DNA from 4 places in the Pseudorhodoplanes sinuspersici genome. Region 2 is predicted to be linked to each of the others. Evidence: predicted binding sites of a transcription regulator. Region 2 holds the regulator's gene; each other region holds the start of a gene.
The links. The regulator PhoB, encoded in region 2, activates phosphate uptake and scavenging genes when phosphate is short. The targets are predictions, from matches to a motif close to TGTCATNNANCTGTCAT.

Region 1 (3,279 bases), 970 kb from region 2:
CGTCGAGAGGGCTATGGTGCTCGTCGTCGTCATGCGGCGGCTCGCAATGCATCGGCCTTGACGCGCTGACCGCTCTCTTCGAAGGCCAGCGCGCTGTTCCAGTTCGGACGAATGGCGAGCGGCTGGCCGGCTTTCAAGCCACGAGCGCTGGCTGCGGGCACGCGAACAATGATCTCGGTCGTGCGCAGCATCAGCCGGACATGCGTTTCATTGCCGAGTGCCTCGACGAGATGGATACTGCCGTTCAGGGCTCCGGGCTCGCCCGGGTCGCACAAGGTGAAGGCTTCGGGCCGTAGCCCGACAAGGATATTATGCGAAGGCAGCGGCATGCCATCGATCTGGGAGGGAAGGCCGCGGACGATCTGGTCCGCAAGGATCTGCATGCCATCCGCAAATTGCAGCGGCAGCAGGTTGATCTTTGGCTGGCCGATGAATTCCGCAACGAACAGGTTCTTCGGGTTCTCGTAGAGTTCGAGCGGCGTTCCGATCTGCTGGATCTGGCCCTCATGCATCAGCACGATGCGATCGGACATCGTCATCGCTTCGGTCTGATCGTGCGTGACATAGATAAATGTCGCTCCCAGCCGCCGATGCAGGTCGACGATCTCGGCACGCGTCGATGTCCGCAATTTCGCATCCAGATTGGAGAGCGGCTCGTCCATCAGGAACAATTGCGGCTCGCGCACCATGGCGCGGGCGAGGGCAACGCGCTGGCGCTGGCCGCCGGACAACTGCGCCGGTTTGCGCGCGAGCAGATGAGCGATCTGCAGCATATGCGCGACGCTGGCGACCTTCTCCGTCATGTGGCGACCGAGCGCGCCGCAGCCGGGGACAAGACGGCGCAAACCGGGAATACGGAGCGGCAGCGGCGCCTGCATCAGAAGCGGAAACGCGATGTTTTCGGCGACGGTCTTGTGCGGGTAAAGCGCGTAGGACTGAAACACCATCGCGATATTGCGCTGCGACGGCGCGAGGTCGTGGATCGCACGCTCCTGCAGCAGGATCTCGCCGGACGAAAGCGTCTCAAGGCCCGCGATCAGGCGCAGCAATGTCGACTTGCCGCAGCCGGATGGGCCGAGCAGCGTGACGAATTCGCCATCGCCGACGTCCAGCGAAAAGTCGTGGACTGCGGCCGTTGGACCGAATGATTTATGGGCCTGGCGAATGCTGAGGGCAGCCATCGCTCGCGATCTCCCCTTTGCAAGCCCGCACACCTAAACAGCGCTCTGTGACAGTTGGATGAAACTATCTCAATATTTTTGTTTATGATGTTGAGAATATCTCAGAATACGATTACGAAGGATGCGAGACGCTTTGGAATCGCCGGCATGAGCGCGCATAGAAAAATTGGTTATCTGGTCGATCTCGATGGCACGCTGATGAGCGGCGCAAAGGCGCTGCCCGGCGCCGTGCAACTCATCGAACGATTGGAGCGGCGCTTTGTCATCGTCTCGAACGATGCGGAGCATACGCCTGCGCAATTGTCGCGCCGCTTGCGCGCGGCGAAGCTGATGGTGCCGGAAGAGCGCATTGTATTGGCCGGGACGACGACACTGGATTGCATCATGAAGGAGGAACCGGAAGCGCGGGTGATGCTGATCGGCAGCGTCGCGTTGAATCGTTATGCGCGCGGCATCGGCCTTCGGCTCAGCGAGGGCCGCCCGGATATCGTCGTTCTCGCGCGTGATCAGCGTTTCACCTATGGGCGACTTGCAAAGGCCGCCAACGCGATACGGGCCGGCGCAAGACTCATTGTCTCGAATCCGGATCACACGCATCCCGGTCTTGCCGGTGAGATCGTTCCGGAAACCGGAGCATTGCTGTCGGCCTTGCTGGCCTGCACCGGTCCGCTGTCTTATCGCGTCATCGGTAAGCCGGAGCCGACGCTGTTTCTGAAGGGGCTGGATCTGCTCGGGATCGCCAGCGATCAGGGCGTCGTGATTGGCGACAATCCGGACACCGACGGTGCCGGTGCGCGGCGAATGGGCTTGCGGTTCGTGCGTGTTCATCCGGGCGCCATGTTGGGAGTGGATGATATCGACGGCTATCGTGAGATCACTCCTCAACAAGCCATGCAGGCGGCAATATGAAAAAGGCGACGGCGTTCCGGCCGCGAAAAAATGTTCGTCCGGAAGGGGTGAATCCGAACAGGGCCTCGGAAACGAATGGATTGCAGGCGGACGCGCTTACTGGCGTTGTTGGACGCCTTTCTGCGATGCGCGCGAGATTGTCGCCAACAGCGCAGCGCATTGCTGACTTCATTCTCGCGAATGCCGGCGACGTTGTGCACATGTCGGTGACCGAGGTCGCCGAGAAGACGCGATCGAGCGAAGGCAGCGTGGTTGGGCTGTGCCAGCAGCTTGGCGCGCGCGGATTTCAGCAGATCAAGATCGCCTTGGCGCGCGACCTGGTTCAGCCGGTTCAGTTCATCCATGAGGACCTGAATCGCGGCGACGAGACTCGCGCGGTTCTGGAGAAAATCTTCGCCAGCGATATCCAGGCGCTGCAGGATACGCTCAAAGTTCTCGATACCGCGCAGATGGCGAGGGCGGTGAAGGCCATCGTCAAGGCACGGCGGGTCGAGGTCTACGGCGTCGGCAGCGCGGCGCCGGTCGCGGAGGATACCAATTACCGACTGATGCGAATCGGTATCGAAACGAAAGTCGTGATCGATTCGCATGTCCAGGCGATCAGCGCATCGCTGACCGGGCGCGATGTTGCGACCATCACCATCTCGCATTCCGGCAGCACGATCGAAACCGTGACGGCGACGCGGCTCGCCAAACAGGCCGGCGCGACCACGATCTGCATCACCAATTACGGCAAGGCGCCGCTGCTGAGCCATGCCGATATCGTTCTCCACACGATGGCAAAGGAGACGCAGTTCCGCACCGAGGCGATGACCAGCCGGATCGCGCAGCTTGCAGTTGTCGATGCGCTGATCGCTTCGCTGGCGCTCGCGACCTACGACAAATCTGTCGATACGATTGCAAAGACCTTCGACGTGCTGTCGACCAAGCGCTTCTAGCCGTCGCGCTTAAATAGCAAGGTCTCCATTTTGACAGCCGGTCGAAAACCAGCCAAGCAGCGCAGTTCACTGGCTGTCGCGTCGTCAACGTCATCTTACGGCGTGGTCTTTGACGTCTACGCAACGGGGATGCGTGTCCGCGACCCCCGAGGACTCTCGATAAGCTCCTGATAAATGCCTTAGTCGCTTTCTAGGTTCGCGTGTTTCCAGTCGACGCGTTCCATCATGAGATGGAGACAGGTTCGAGTCCT
Region 2 (3,279 bases):
CGGTCTGCACTTCGTCGAAGACCAGCATCAAACCGTGCTCGTCGCACAGCTCGCGCATCGCCCGCATGAATTCACCCGGGACGACGCGCACGCCGCCTTCGCCCTGCACCGGCTCCATGATGATCGCCGCAGTTTCCGGCGTGATCGCCTTCTTCACTGCGTCGAGATCGCCGAAGGCAACCTGTGTGAAGCCGCCGGCCACGGGGCCGAAGCCTTCAAGATATTTCTGCTGGCCGCCGGCGGCGAGCGTCGCCAGCGTGCGGCCATGGAAGGCGCCTTCGAACGTAATGATGCCGACGCGTTCGGGCTGGCCATTGGCCGCATGGAATTTGCGCGCGGTCTTGATCGCCGCTTCCATCGCCTCCGCGCCGGAATTGGCGAAAAAGACCACATCGGCAAAGCTCGCGCTGCACAGACGCTTGGCGAGCTTTTCAGCCTCCGGCATCTGGAACAGGTTCGAGACGTGCCAGAGCTTGTGAGCCTGGTCGGTCAGCGCTTCCACGAGGACAGGATGCGCATGACCCAGCACATTGACGGCAACGCCGGACGAGAAATCCAGATAGCGCTCTCCCGTCGTGGCCGTGAGCCACACCCCTTCTCCCCGCTCAAAAGCGAGTTCGGCACGGGCGTAAGTCGGCAGAAGATGTGAGAGCACGGCGATGGTCCGGCAGAATTTGCGTCCCAAGACGCAGAACAAAAACGAAATATGCCGCCCCGGCGGGCGGCACTTATGCACATTCTAGGTGTGCTCCCCCCGCTGTCAACACACGCGAACGGTAATGCAATGCCGCATTTCGTTGAATAAAGCGAGGAAATGAACACCTTTATGGGGATGTGGCTTCGCGGACTCTTGCGGCCGAGTCCAGCCATCTTGTAGTGTCCCATCTGTCGGATACGACATCTCGTGCGGCGGACCTAAATTCAAATCTACCAGTGGTGTGCGTAGCGTCGGCGGCTTTGCGCTGCCCGATGAGGGATTCGGATTCCGCGAACACCATGCTGACAGGAGAGGCTCAATGACGTGGACGGACGAACGGGTCGAGCAACTCAAAAAGCTCTGGTCGGATGGCCTTTCAGCCAGCCAGATCGCGGCGGAACTCGGCGGAATTACCCGGAATGCGGTGATCGGCAAGGTCCACCGTCTCGGGCTTTCCGGACGGACAAAGGCGCCCTCGGCCAGCGCGCCGCGGCCGCGCAAGCCACGAACGACCCATATGCTGAGGGTCGCAAGACCCGTGGTCCGGGGGAATACGGCCCTGGCGCATGCCTACGCCTATGACTACGAAGTCGAGCCCGAACAGGCGCCGGTCGAAAATGTCGTTCCGATGGGCCAGCGCCGCACCTTGCTCGAGCTCAACGAACAGACCTGCCGGTGGCCGATCGGCGACCCCGCGACCCAGGACTTCTATTTCTGCGGCGGCCATGCACTGACCAGCCTGCCCTATTGCGCCTATCACTCGCGCATCGCCTATCAGCCGCCGGCGGCGCGGCGCGACAAGCGGCCGGCCCATCGCTGAGCATCGCGGCGGACGAGCAGACGAAAGAAAACGCCCCGGACCACAATCCGGGGCGTTTCTTTTTCAGATCATGCGGGTTCAGCGATAGCGCGGATCTATCGATCAGCTCGCCTTGCCGAAGCGATCGTCGATCGAATAGCCCGAGCCACGCACGGTCCGGATCGGATCGCCGTCACGGCCGCGATTGAGCGCCTTGCGCAGCCGACCGACATGCACATCGACCGTGCGTTCGTCGATATAGACTTCGCTGCCCCAGACGCCGTCGAGCAACTGCTCGCGCGTGAAAACGCGGCCCGGACGCTCCATCAGAAATTCCAGCAACCGGAATTCCGTCGGCCCAAGATCCACATCACGGCCACCACGCGAGACCCGCTTCTTCACCCGGTCAAGCTCGATCTCGCCGAGCGTCAGAATATCGGCCAGCCGTTCCGGCCGGGACCGGCGCAGCAGGGCGCGAATACGCGCCACAAGTTCCGGCACCGAAAACGGCTTGGTGACGTAATCGTCCGCACCGGTCGACAGACCGCGCACGCGCTCGCTCTCCTCGCCGCGCGCGGTCAGCATGATGATCGGCATCGACTTGGTTTCAGGGCGCGTCCGCAACCGCCGGCACAGCTCGATTCCCGAGAGACCCGGCAACATCCAGTCGAGCACGACAAGGTCTGGCGTGCTTTCCCGCAGCCGCGTATCGGCATCGTCGCCGCGGGTCACGGTTTCGACCTCGTAACCCTCGGTCTCAAGATTATAGCGCAACAGGAGAGAAAGCGGTTCCTCGTCTTCGACAATCAGGATGCGCGCATTCGGTCCACTCATCATCAGCGTCTCATTCAGCCTTGGATGCCGACGGGCGCAAAGCTGGTGGTGTCGGCTTTCGGACGTTCGAGCGTCAACGGCTCGCCCTTCATCATGTAATGCACCGTCTCGGCGATATTGGTCGCATGATCGCCCATCCGCTCGATATTCTTGGCCGAGAACAGAAGATGGATGCAGAAGGTGATGTTGCGCGGGTCTTCCATCATATAGGTCAGCAATTCGCGGAACAGCGACACGCACATCGCATCGATTTCCTCGTCACGCTTCCACACCTCCATCGCATCGTCGATGTTGCGGGCGGCATAGGCATCCAGCACCCGCTTGAGCTGGGTCAGAACCAGCGTGCCCATATGTTCGACGCCGCGGATCAGCTTCAGCGAGGGGTATTCGCCATTGAGATCCAGCACCCGCTTGCTGATATTCTTGGCCAGGTCGCCGATCCGCTCGATCTCGTTGGCGACGCGCATTGCGCCGACGACCTCGCGCAGGTCGACCGCCATCGGCTGGCGGCGCGCAATCGTCAGAACCGCCTTTTCCTCGATTTCCCGCTGAAGGGTGTCAACCTGCTCGTCCGATGCGATCACCTTGAGCGCCGTGGTCGTATCCCGGCGCGTCAGAGCGTGAACCGACTCGGCAATTTCCTTCTCGGCGAGGCCGCCCATTTCGGCGACCATGCGATTGAGTTCCTGCAGGTCGGCGTCGAAGGCCTTGGTAATATGGTTAGACATTGTCTCGTCCTCGCTCTTGCAGCGGCCGGTCAGCCGAAGCGACCGGTGATGTAATCCTGTGTCCGACGATCATGTGGTGTCGTGAAGACCGTTTCTGTAGGGCCCTCCTCCACCAGATTGCCGAGATGGAAGAAAGCGGTCCGCTGCGATACGCGGGCGGCCTGCTGCATCGAGTGGGTCACGATGATGATCGTGAAGTTCTGCCTCAATTCGTCGATCAG
Region 3 (3,279 bases), 1.4 Mb from region 2:
CGGGTCAGGTCTTCAACAGGCTGATCGGGCGCGGCCGCAGGCGACGCCTCGATCAGATCATCCGCACTCAAAAGATCGGTAACACGCGGCATCGGCTGCGACGACGCTTCCGCAACAGCCGGGGCTTCCGGCTTGGTGTTTTCGGCCAACGCTGTGTCGAGCAGCCGGTGCGTGTAGTCAAATGTCGGCCCCAGCAGCTGACCACCGGGAATATCCTTGAATGTCGCAGAGATACGCCGGCGAACCTGCATTGCTGCCGTATCAAGCGGCTCCGACGATCCAAAACGCGGCAACGTCGTACGATAAGCACGCGCCAGGAAGATCGCCTCAATCAGATCACCGCAAGCCTGCTTTATAGCCAGCGCAACCAGCTCTCGATCATAAAGCGAGCCTTCGCACATCACGCGATCGACGGCACGGCTGAGCTGTCCATCGATCTGCGATAGGCTGAGTTCGGGTGTGTTCTGGTCACCGCGCCGCTCATGCGCCAGCAGGCGATGCGCATTCGCAATCGCTGTCTCGCCGCCCTTGACTGCAACGTACATAACTAGGCGCTCCCTTCGATACGCGTCGAGCGCGGGACAGCGGCCACCGCGTTATCTGTCAACAGCAGCACATCGACACCACGTGGAAACAAAGCGCGGTTGTCGGTCATACGATGAACGAAGTCCTCCGGTAGCGGTCGCGCTGACAGCATCTGCACGCCGTCAATACCCGGCCCCTTCAGAGCGATCGAAGGCCCGCTTGATAGGCTCTCAACTTGCAGGATCAACGTTGTCGAGCGATCCGGATAATCCGGCGCTCCAAGCGCAAACCCCATAAAGTCAGGCGCATTCGCCGCATCCGCGATCAATGCGAAAGCCGCCTGCTGCGGATCATGCGTGATCGGCGCACCCGTGTGGAAACGCAGCCAGAGCGAAACATCGTTCGCATCGGCCAGAGCAGCGTCCAGCCAGACCGGGGTTTCGTAGTCAAGCAATGTCAGAATAGTCGCGGCAGCACCGCCAGACAACGGCGCTGGCGGCGACAGGTCGTGGCGCAGGTCGTGAACAAGACCCGGCCGCGACATTGCTTTCATGACCGCACGGAAGGCGGATTGCGATTCAAAAACCGGTTCGGAGAATGCAGGAGCGAGCGAGACGATCATTCTAGTCCTCACCCCGCACCATGGTGAAGAAATCAACGCGTGTCGCCGCCGTCCGGCACTCGTTCTCAGTGCGTTCTGCATCGATGCGCATCCGCACCGGCGACAACACATGACGTTCGACAGCCTCACGGTGTTCATCGCTCTGCCACAGCGCGTCGCACACGGCTGCAAGCCGCGCTTTGTGCCGGTCACGACCAAGTGCGTAAGAGAATCCAACTTGGCCCGACTGCAACTGTACGGCGCAACGCGTGACAGTCGCTTCACCGACGTTGAACGGGGCACCATCACCGCCGATCCGCCCGCGCAACATCACAAGACCGGATTCCGGCGGACGCAGATCGGTATGCTGAATGACCTCGCCGATGACAGCCAAACCGTCGGCAATCTCTTGCAGCTTCGCCTCGGCCAGAATCCGCATAGCGTTCTGCCGGGCAAGGCGAGAAGCGAGTTTCGTCTCTATGGATGCGCGCTCGGTCATGAGAAAAAATGTAGCATGAAGTTGTCTAGTGTGATAGACAACTTTCTAGCGCATGCACAATGACGCTTTGATGACATTCCGCAGTCCGATGGGAACAAAAAAGCATGGCGCATTCCGGTGAGGCCCTGAACACTGTGTCGCCGGCCGGCGTGATGCTATGGCGGAAAATTGCTGACGATATCGAACATGCGATCGTGCGTGGCGACTTCGCCACTGGTGAAAAACTGCCTAGCGAACAAGACATTGCAGATCGGTTTGGTGTAAATCGTCACACCGTGCGCCGGGCCTTGGCTGAGCTCACCGAACGCGGGCTGGTGCGTGCCGAGCGCGGCAGCGGAACCTATGTTGAACCTGCCCGGATTAGCTATCCCATCCGCGCACGCACACGCTTTTCCGAAATCATCAATGCATCCGGGCGCATGGCGGGCGGACGTTTACTGGCAAGCTCCAAGGAGCCTGCACCGCGTGACATCGCGCTCCGGCTCGATCTTCCGCCGAATGCGATGACGATCCGCCTCGAAATCCTGCGCAGCGCTAACCGCGTCCCGATTTCACTCGGAACGACCTGGCTACCAGCTGACCTCGCTCCCGATGCTGCCAAGATTTACCGAGCCGCGCGCTCGGTCAGCCGCCTGCTCGCGCATATCGGCTTTCGGGATTACAAGCGCCGCGACACACGCGTGTCCGCGGCCATGGCGGATGCGATCCACGCTGCAAAGTTGCAACTCACGCCTGGAAGGCCGCTGATTGTGGTCGACAGTGTCGATATTGCGTCCGATGGTAGGCCGATCCTCACGAGTCATGCACGCTTTGCTGCGGATCGTGTCGAACTTGTCATCGAGAACTGAGCTGCACATCATTTAATCGCCGCGACAGCAAAATTTCAAAAATTAAAACTATTGATGTCAGCAGCCATCTTCAAACGATGGCAAAGCGCTTTTCCGGCCTGTTCACAAGCGCTTCGCCGGCAAAAGATCGAATGACAATTCCGCGACAAGACAATGACGGAAAAGTCGGCAGGGCTATAAATCCAGCAAAATCAACTGCTCAGAAGATAGACATCGCACGGCACCGCCTTCATCGCACTGTCATATACCACTGTTAGCCCCGTTTCATGGATGCGGGAGCTATGACATGAAGGCTGAACCAATTCTGGTCGTGCGACATGTCTCAAAGTCTTTCGGCAACTGCCAGGTTCTGGACGATGTCTCGTTCTCGCTGTCGCGGGGCGAGATGGTTGGGTTGATCGGCGCATCCGGCTCCGGCAAATCCACACTCATTCGTACCATCGCTGCCCTGACGCCGATTGACCGCGAGAAAGACAAAGGCGCGCCCTGCTCGATTCACCTGTTTGATCAGGCGATTCAGAAGAATGGCTGCGTCACACGCGCAGCCGCCGGCTTGCGCTCGCGTGTCGGCGTGGTGTTTCAACAATTCAACCTGGTGCCACGACTGTCGCTTTTGATGAATGTCTGCCTTGGTCTCCTCGGACGCATGTCCGTGATCCCGGCGACCTTCGGGTATTTCACGCAGGATCAGAAGGTCAGTGCCATGACGGCGCTCAAGCGCGTCGGCATCGCCGAACATGCGTTGAAACGCGGCAGCCAATTATCGGGTGGACAACAGCAGCGTGCCGCGATTGCGCGTACATTGG
Region 4 (3,279 bases), 1.2 Mb from region 2:
CGGGGTGGTCTCGGTTGAGATGAGATCACGTCGCAGGCCGTCGAGAATGACGAGGATGGCGCGATGCATGTTCACGTCGCCACATCGTTCAGCAAAACGGAGAAGACGTCGTAGTTGCGAAGCTGTAACGGCACGGGGACGTTGTCTTTCAGCGGATGCGAGAGAATGAACGGGACGACCTGTTCCTCGAGGCCGCCATGGGAACGCAAGCGTTCGCCGGAAAGCTGCGACAAGTCGTGGTCGCGCGCATGGGCGCCCAAAGCGACACCCTTCCTCGCCACCACGGCGATATCTCCCTCGCGATCGGCCGGAAGGTCGAAACGCAGGCATGCCTCCTCACGTGGTGAGGCCATGGCCACACCGGGTGTCTGCCGAATGACATCGATCACCTCGGAGTGGGACAGCCCGGGCCGTTGAAGGTGGACACGGACAAAGCCCCCGAGTGCACCGTGATGGCGAACGAAGGGATCGGTAATCGGGCAAATAACGCGCGTCGTGCCGGGGCCGAACGCGGCGTCCAGCAGATCGCTGAGATAGATGACGTTGGGCGCGCCGTCCGCAACCGACATATCGCTCATGCCGTGGTCGGCAACGATTCCGAGGCGCGCGCCAAGCGAAAGGATCTGTGCCAGTCGCTGGTCCACCTCACGCATGAATTCTAGTGCTTCCGGCGCATGCGGTGCGTGCTTGTGCTGCACGTAGTCGGACAGCGAAAGATAGGTCAGTTCCGGCCGTTGTGTCTCAAGCAGGCGGATTCCGGCATCGAGGACGAACAGGGAGAGGTCGGCGGAATATTGGTCCGGCGCACGGCGCCCCACGAGCGCTTCGATCTCGGCAACGCCGTTCTCGGCCTCGCTCGCCTCGTCGGCTTTTTCAGCCGAAAAGGCGATGCCTTCGAGCCCATCTCTCACAAGCCCATGACCCAAGGCCTTGCGCAATTTGTCCTTGGCGGTGACCGCGGCAACTTTCGCGCCAGCTTCCGAGAACCCCGCAAGGAGTGTCGGCGCGCGCATCGGCGTCGCATCGACCATCATGATCTCCGCACCGGTTTCACGATCGAGGTAGAAGTTGCCGGAAACGCCGTGAACGGCAGGCGACACGCCGCAGACGATCGACACATTGTTGGGGTTGGTGAAGGTCGGCATCGCAGCAAGCGCCAAAGTGGCAAAACCCTCGCGCCGCATGCGGTCGATGGTAGGGATGACGCCGGCCGCACTTGCCGCTTCGATATAGGCGGGATCACATCCGTCGAAGCAGACGACGACCGCCGGTTGTTTCGGCCACGCATAAGTGCGCCCGTTGGCGGTGACGGCCGGTCGGTCGGCAGTATGGGAAAATGTGTCGGACGTCGCCCGGTTCGGCCGGCTCATCGGAATATCCGTGGGTTTTCCGTTGTGAGGCTTCTGATGTCTGTTGGCAGGGATAGGTAGCAACGCCATGCGACACATTTGTGACTTAAGAGGTACATTTGATCCCGTTTGAAATTCGTGAGACATGGGATCAGCGGCAGCCGGCGAAGCCGGATCCATCAACGGGAAGAAAAGAGGGCTCGCGTGAGCCAGAACAACGGCGGATCGACAGCAGACATCGAGAGCGGAGATGCCAGCGCCGATGCAGCGCTCATCGCCCGCATCTGCTGGTACTATTTCAAGGAAGGGCAGACCCAGGATGCCATTGCGCAGCGGCTGAAGATCACGCGCAAACGGGTCAATCGCATTCTTGGCGATGCCCGCGAGAATGGCTTCGTCCAAATTACGATCACTGATCCAGTTGGTGTCTGCGTCGCGCTGGAAGCGGGTCTTGTCGAGCGTTTCGGTCTAAGGCGAGCCATCGTCGTGCCCGCACCCATGGCCGAAACCGATGTTCGCGTTTTTCTTGGAGCGGCGGCGGGGCGCTATGTTTCTGAAGCTCTTCCACCTGCAGGATCGCTGGGCATCACGTGGGGTGGCACGATTAACGCCGCGGCGCAAAACGTGAAGCGCAGAGCGCGGGATGGAAGTCGTGTGGTGCTCTTGTGCGGCGGGCTGGCGCAGGGCACCCACGTCAATCCTTTCGACAATGCGGCCATGATGGCGCGGGCGCTCGATGCGACGTGCTATTACGTCACCGCTCCGATGTTTGCGGAAACACCAGCGCTCCGGGATGCACTCGTTGCCAGTGAGCCTGTCCGGTCCGTGTTGGCGATGGTGCCCAAGCTTGATTTGGCGTTGCTCAGCGCCATCGATCTGTCGGAGCAATCCAAGGCGCTCGAATACGGCGTGATCTCAAGGGAGACATGCCGCTCGCTGCTGGATGCGGGAGCCGTCGGAGACATCTGCGGCCACTATCTTAATGCAGACGGCCAGGTGATCGAGCACCCGCTCACAGCGCGGGTTGTCAATCCGGCGCTCAAGGACCTGCTCGCGATCAAGGAGCGTGTACTGGCCGCCGGAGGTCTGCAGAAGACCGCGATCATACGCGCGGCCATACGTGCAGGTTTGTGTGATGTGCTGATAACCGACGAAAGTGCTGCACGCGAACTCATTGCCTAGCCTATTTCGGAAGCCGACTGCGCGTCGGATCATGCCCGCAACAGTGATGGGATAGTGATCTCACACAGAATACCGCGTCAGGCAGCGATTGGCGGAGGCGGCGAGATACAACTCGCCTGGCGTCGTCGCTGAGCTCTTCCGCGAGCGGGCTTGTGTATCCCCGACCGTGCGTTTGTCCGGTTTGATGTTCCGCATATTCGGGGGAGACTTCCCCTGCCGCGTGTGCAAGGCCGGGATGCCAACGCCGCACTACGTAACCTTCCGCGGTCGAGTGCTCCGGCTTGAAACGCCTTAGCGCGCTCTCAAAATTTCAAGGTGATTTCAATAACATCAGTGTTCGCAGTTTTATTCCGACCGGCGCACCATCAGCCTCTCCGGCCCCATTCTTTCTCATCCGCGCCCGTTCGCCGATCTGCAAGAACCCTCGTAAAATCAGTCATTTCAGAATACATTGACGCCCGGCGCGGTTCGCGACCGTCCGTGGGCATCCGGCCTCTCCGGGTACACTGTGGTACACTGGAAGTGCCGGGTACACTGGCGGTCCGCTTGCGAGGGACCTATTCCCATGGATGAATGTCCGTCGTCAGATAATTTGAGACTGATCGGGCGTTTTACGAAGGGAGGCTCTGGCTCATCTGGGTTGGAGTTAAGCGGCTTGCACTCGATGCTGCAAGCGACGGTTTGCGATTGTCTCGCGCTTGATGCGCTGACGTTCTGCGAGGATCGTCTTGGCCCCCGAGTAAACGTC

Region 1: a site for PhoB is predicted at 1,229-1,245, ahead of CAK95_RS00970 (HAD-IIA family hydrolase). Genes of this name have one in related genera too.
Region 3: a site for PhoB is predicted at 1,685-1,701, ahead of phnF (phosphonate metabolism transcriptional regulator PhnF). Genes of this name have one in related genera too.
Region 4: a site for PhoB is predicted at 1,440-1,456, ahead of phnA (phosphonoacetate hydrolase). Genes of this name have one in related genera too.

The regions. Positions count from the first base shown of each region.
Region 1 covers NZ_CP021112.1:205,349-208,627, reverse strand. Annotated here, with positions in the region: gene CAK95_RS00980 (carbohydrate ABC transporter permease) at 1-33, opposite strand, end outside; gene CAK95_RS00975 (ABC transporter ATP-binding protein) at 30-1,181, opposite strand; gene CAK95_RS00970 (HAD-IIA family hydrolase) at 1,329-2,090, shown strand; gene CAK95_RS00965 (MurR/RpiR family transcriptional regulator) at 2,087-3,028, shown strand.
Region 2 covers NZ_CP021112.1:1,172,394-1,175,672, forward strand. Annotated here, with positions in the region: gene CAK95_RS05855 (aspartate aminotransferase family protein) at 1-655, opposite strand, end outside; gene CAK95_RS05860 (GcrA family cell cycle regulator) at 1,017-1,517, shown strand; gene phoB (phosphate regulon transcriptional regulator PhoB) at 1,620-2,333, opposite strand; gene phoU (phosphate signaling complex protein PhoU) at 2,345-3,058, opposite strand; gene pstB (phosphate ABC transporter ATP-binding protein PstB) at 3,088-3,279, opposite strand, start outside.
Region 3 covers NZ_CP021112.1:5,758,342-5,761,620, forward strand. Annotated here, with positions in the region: gene CAK95_RS27915 (carbon-phosphorus lyase complex subunit) at 1-545, opposite strand, end outside; gene phnH (phosphonate C-P lyase system protein PhnH) at 548-1,147, opposite strand; gene phnG (phosphonate C-P lyase system protein PhnG) at 1,149-1,565, opposite strand; gene phnF (phosphonate metabolism transcriptional regulator PhnF) at 1,730-2,473, shown strand; gene phnC (phosphonate ABC transporter ATP-binding protein) at 2,760-3,279, shown strand, end outside.
Region 4 covers NZ_CP021112.1:2,391,900-2,395,178, forward strand. Annotated here, with positions in the region: gene CAK95_RS11585 (alkaline phosphatase family protein) at 1-69, opposite strand, end outside; gene phnA (phosphonoacetate hydrolase) at 72-1,370, opposite strand; gene CAK95_RS11595 (sugar-binding transcriptional regulator) at 1,554-2,531, shown strand; partial or broken gene CAK95_RS11600 (transposase) at 3,178-3,279, opposite strand, start outside.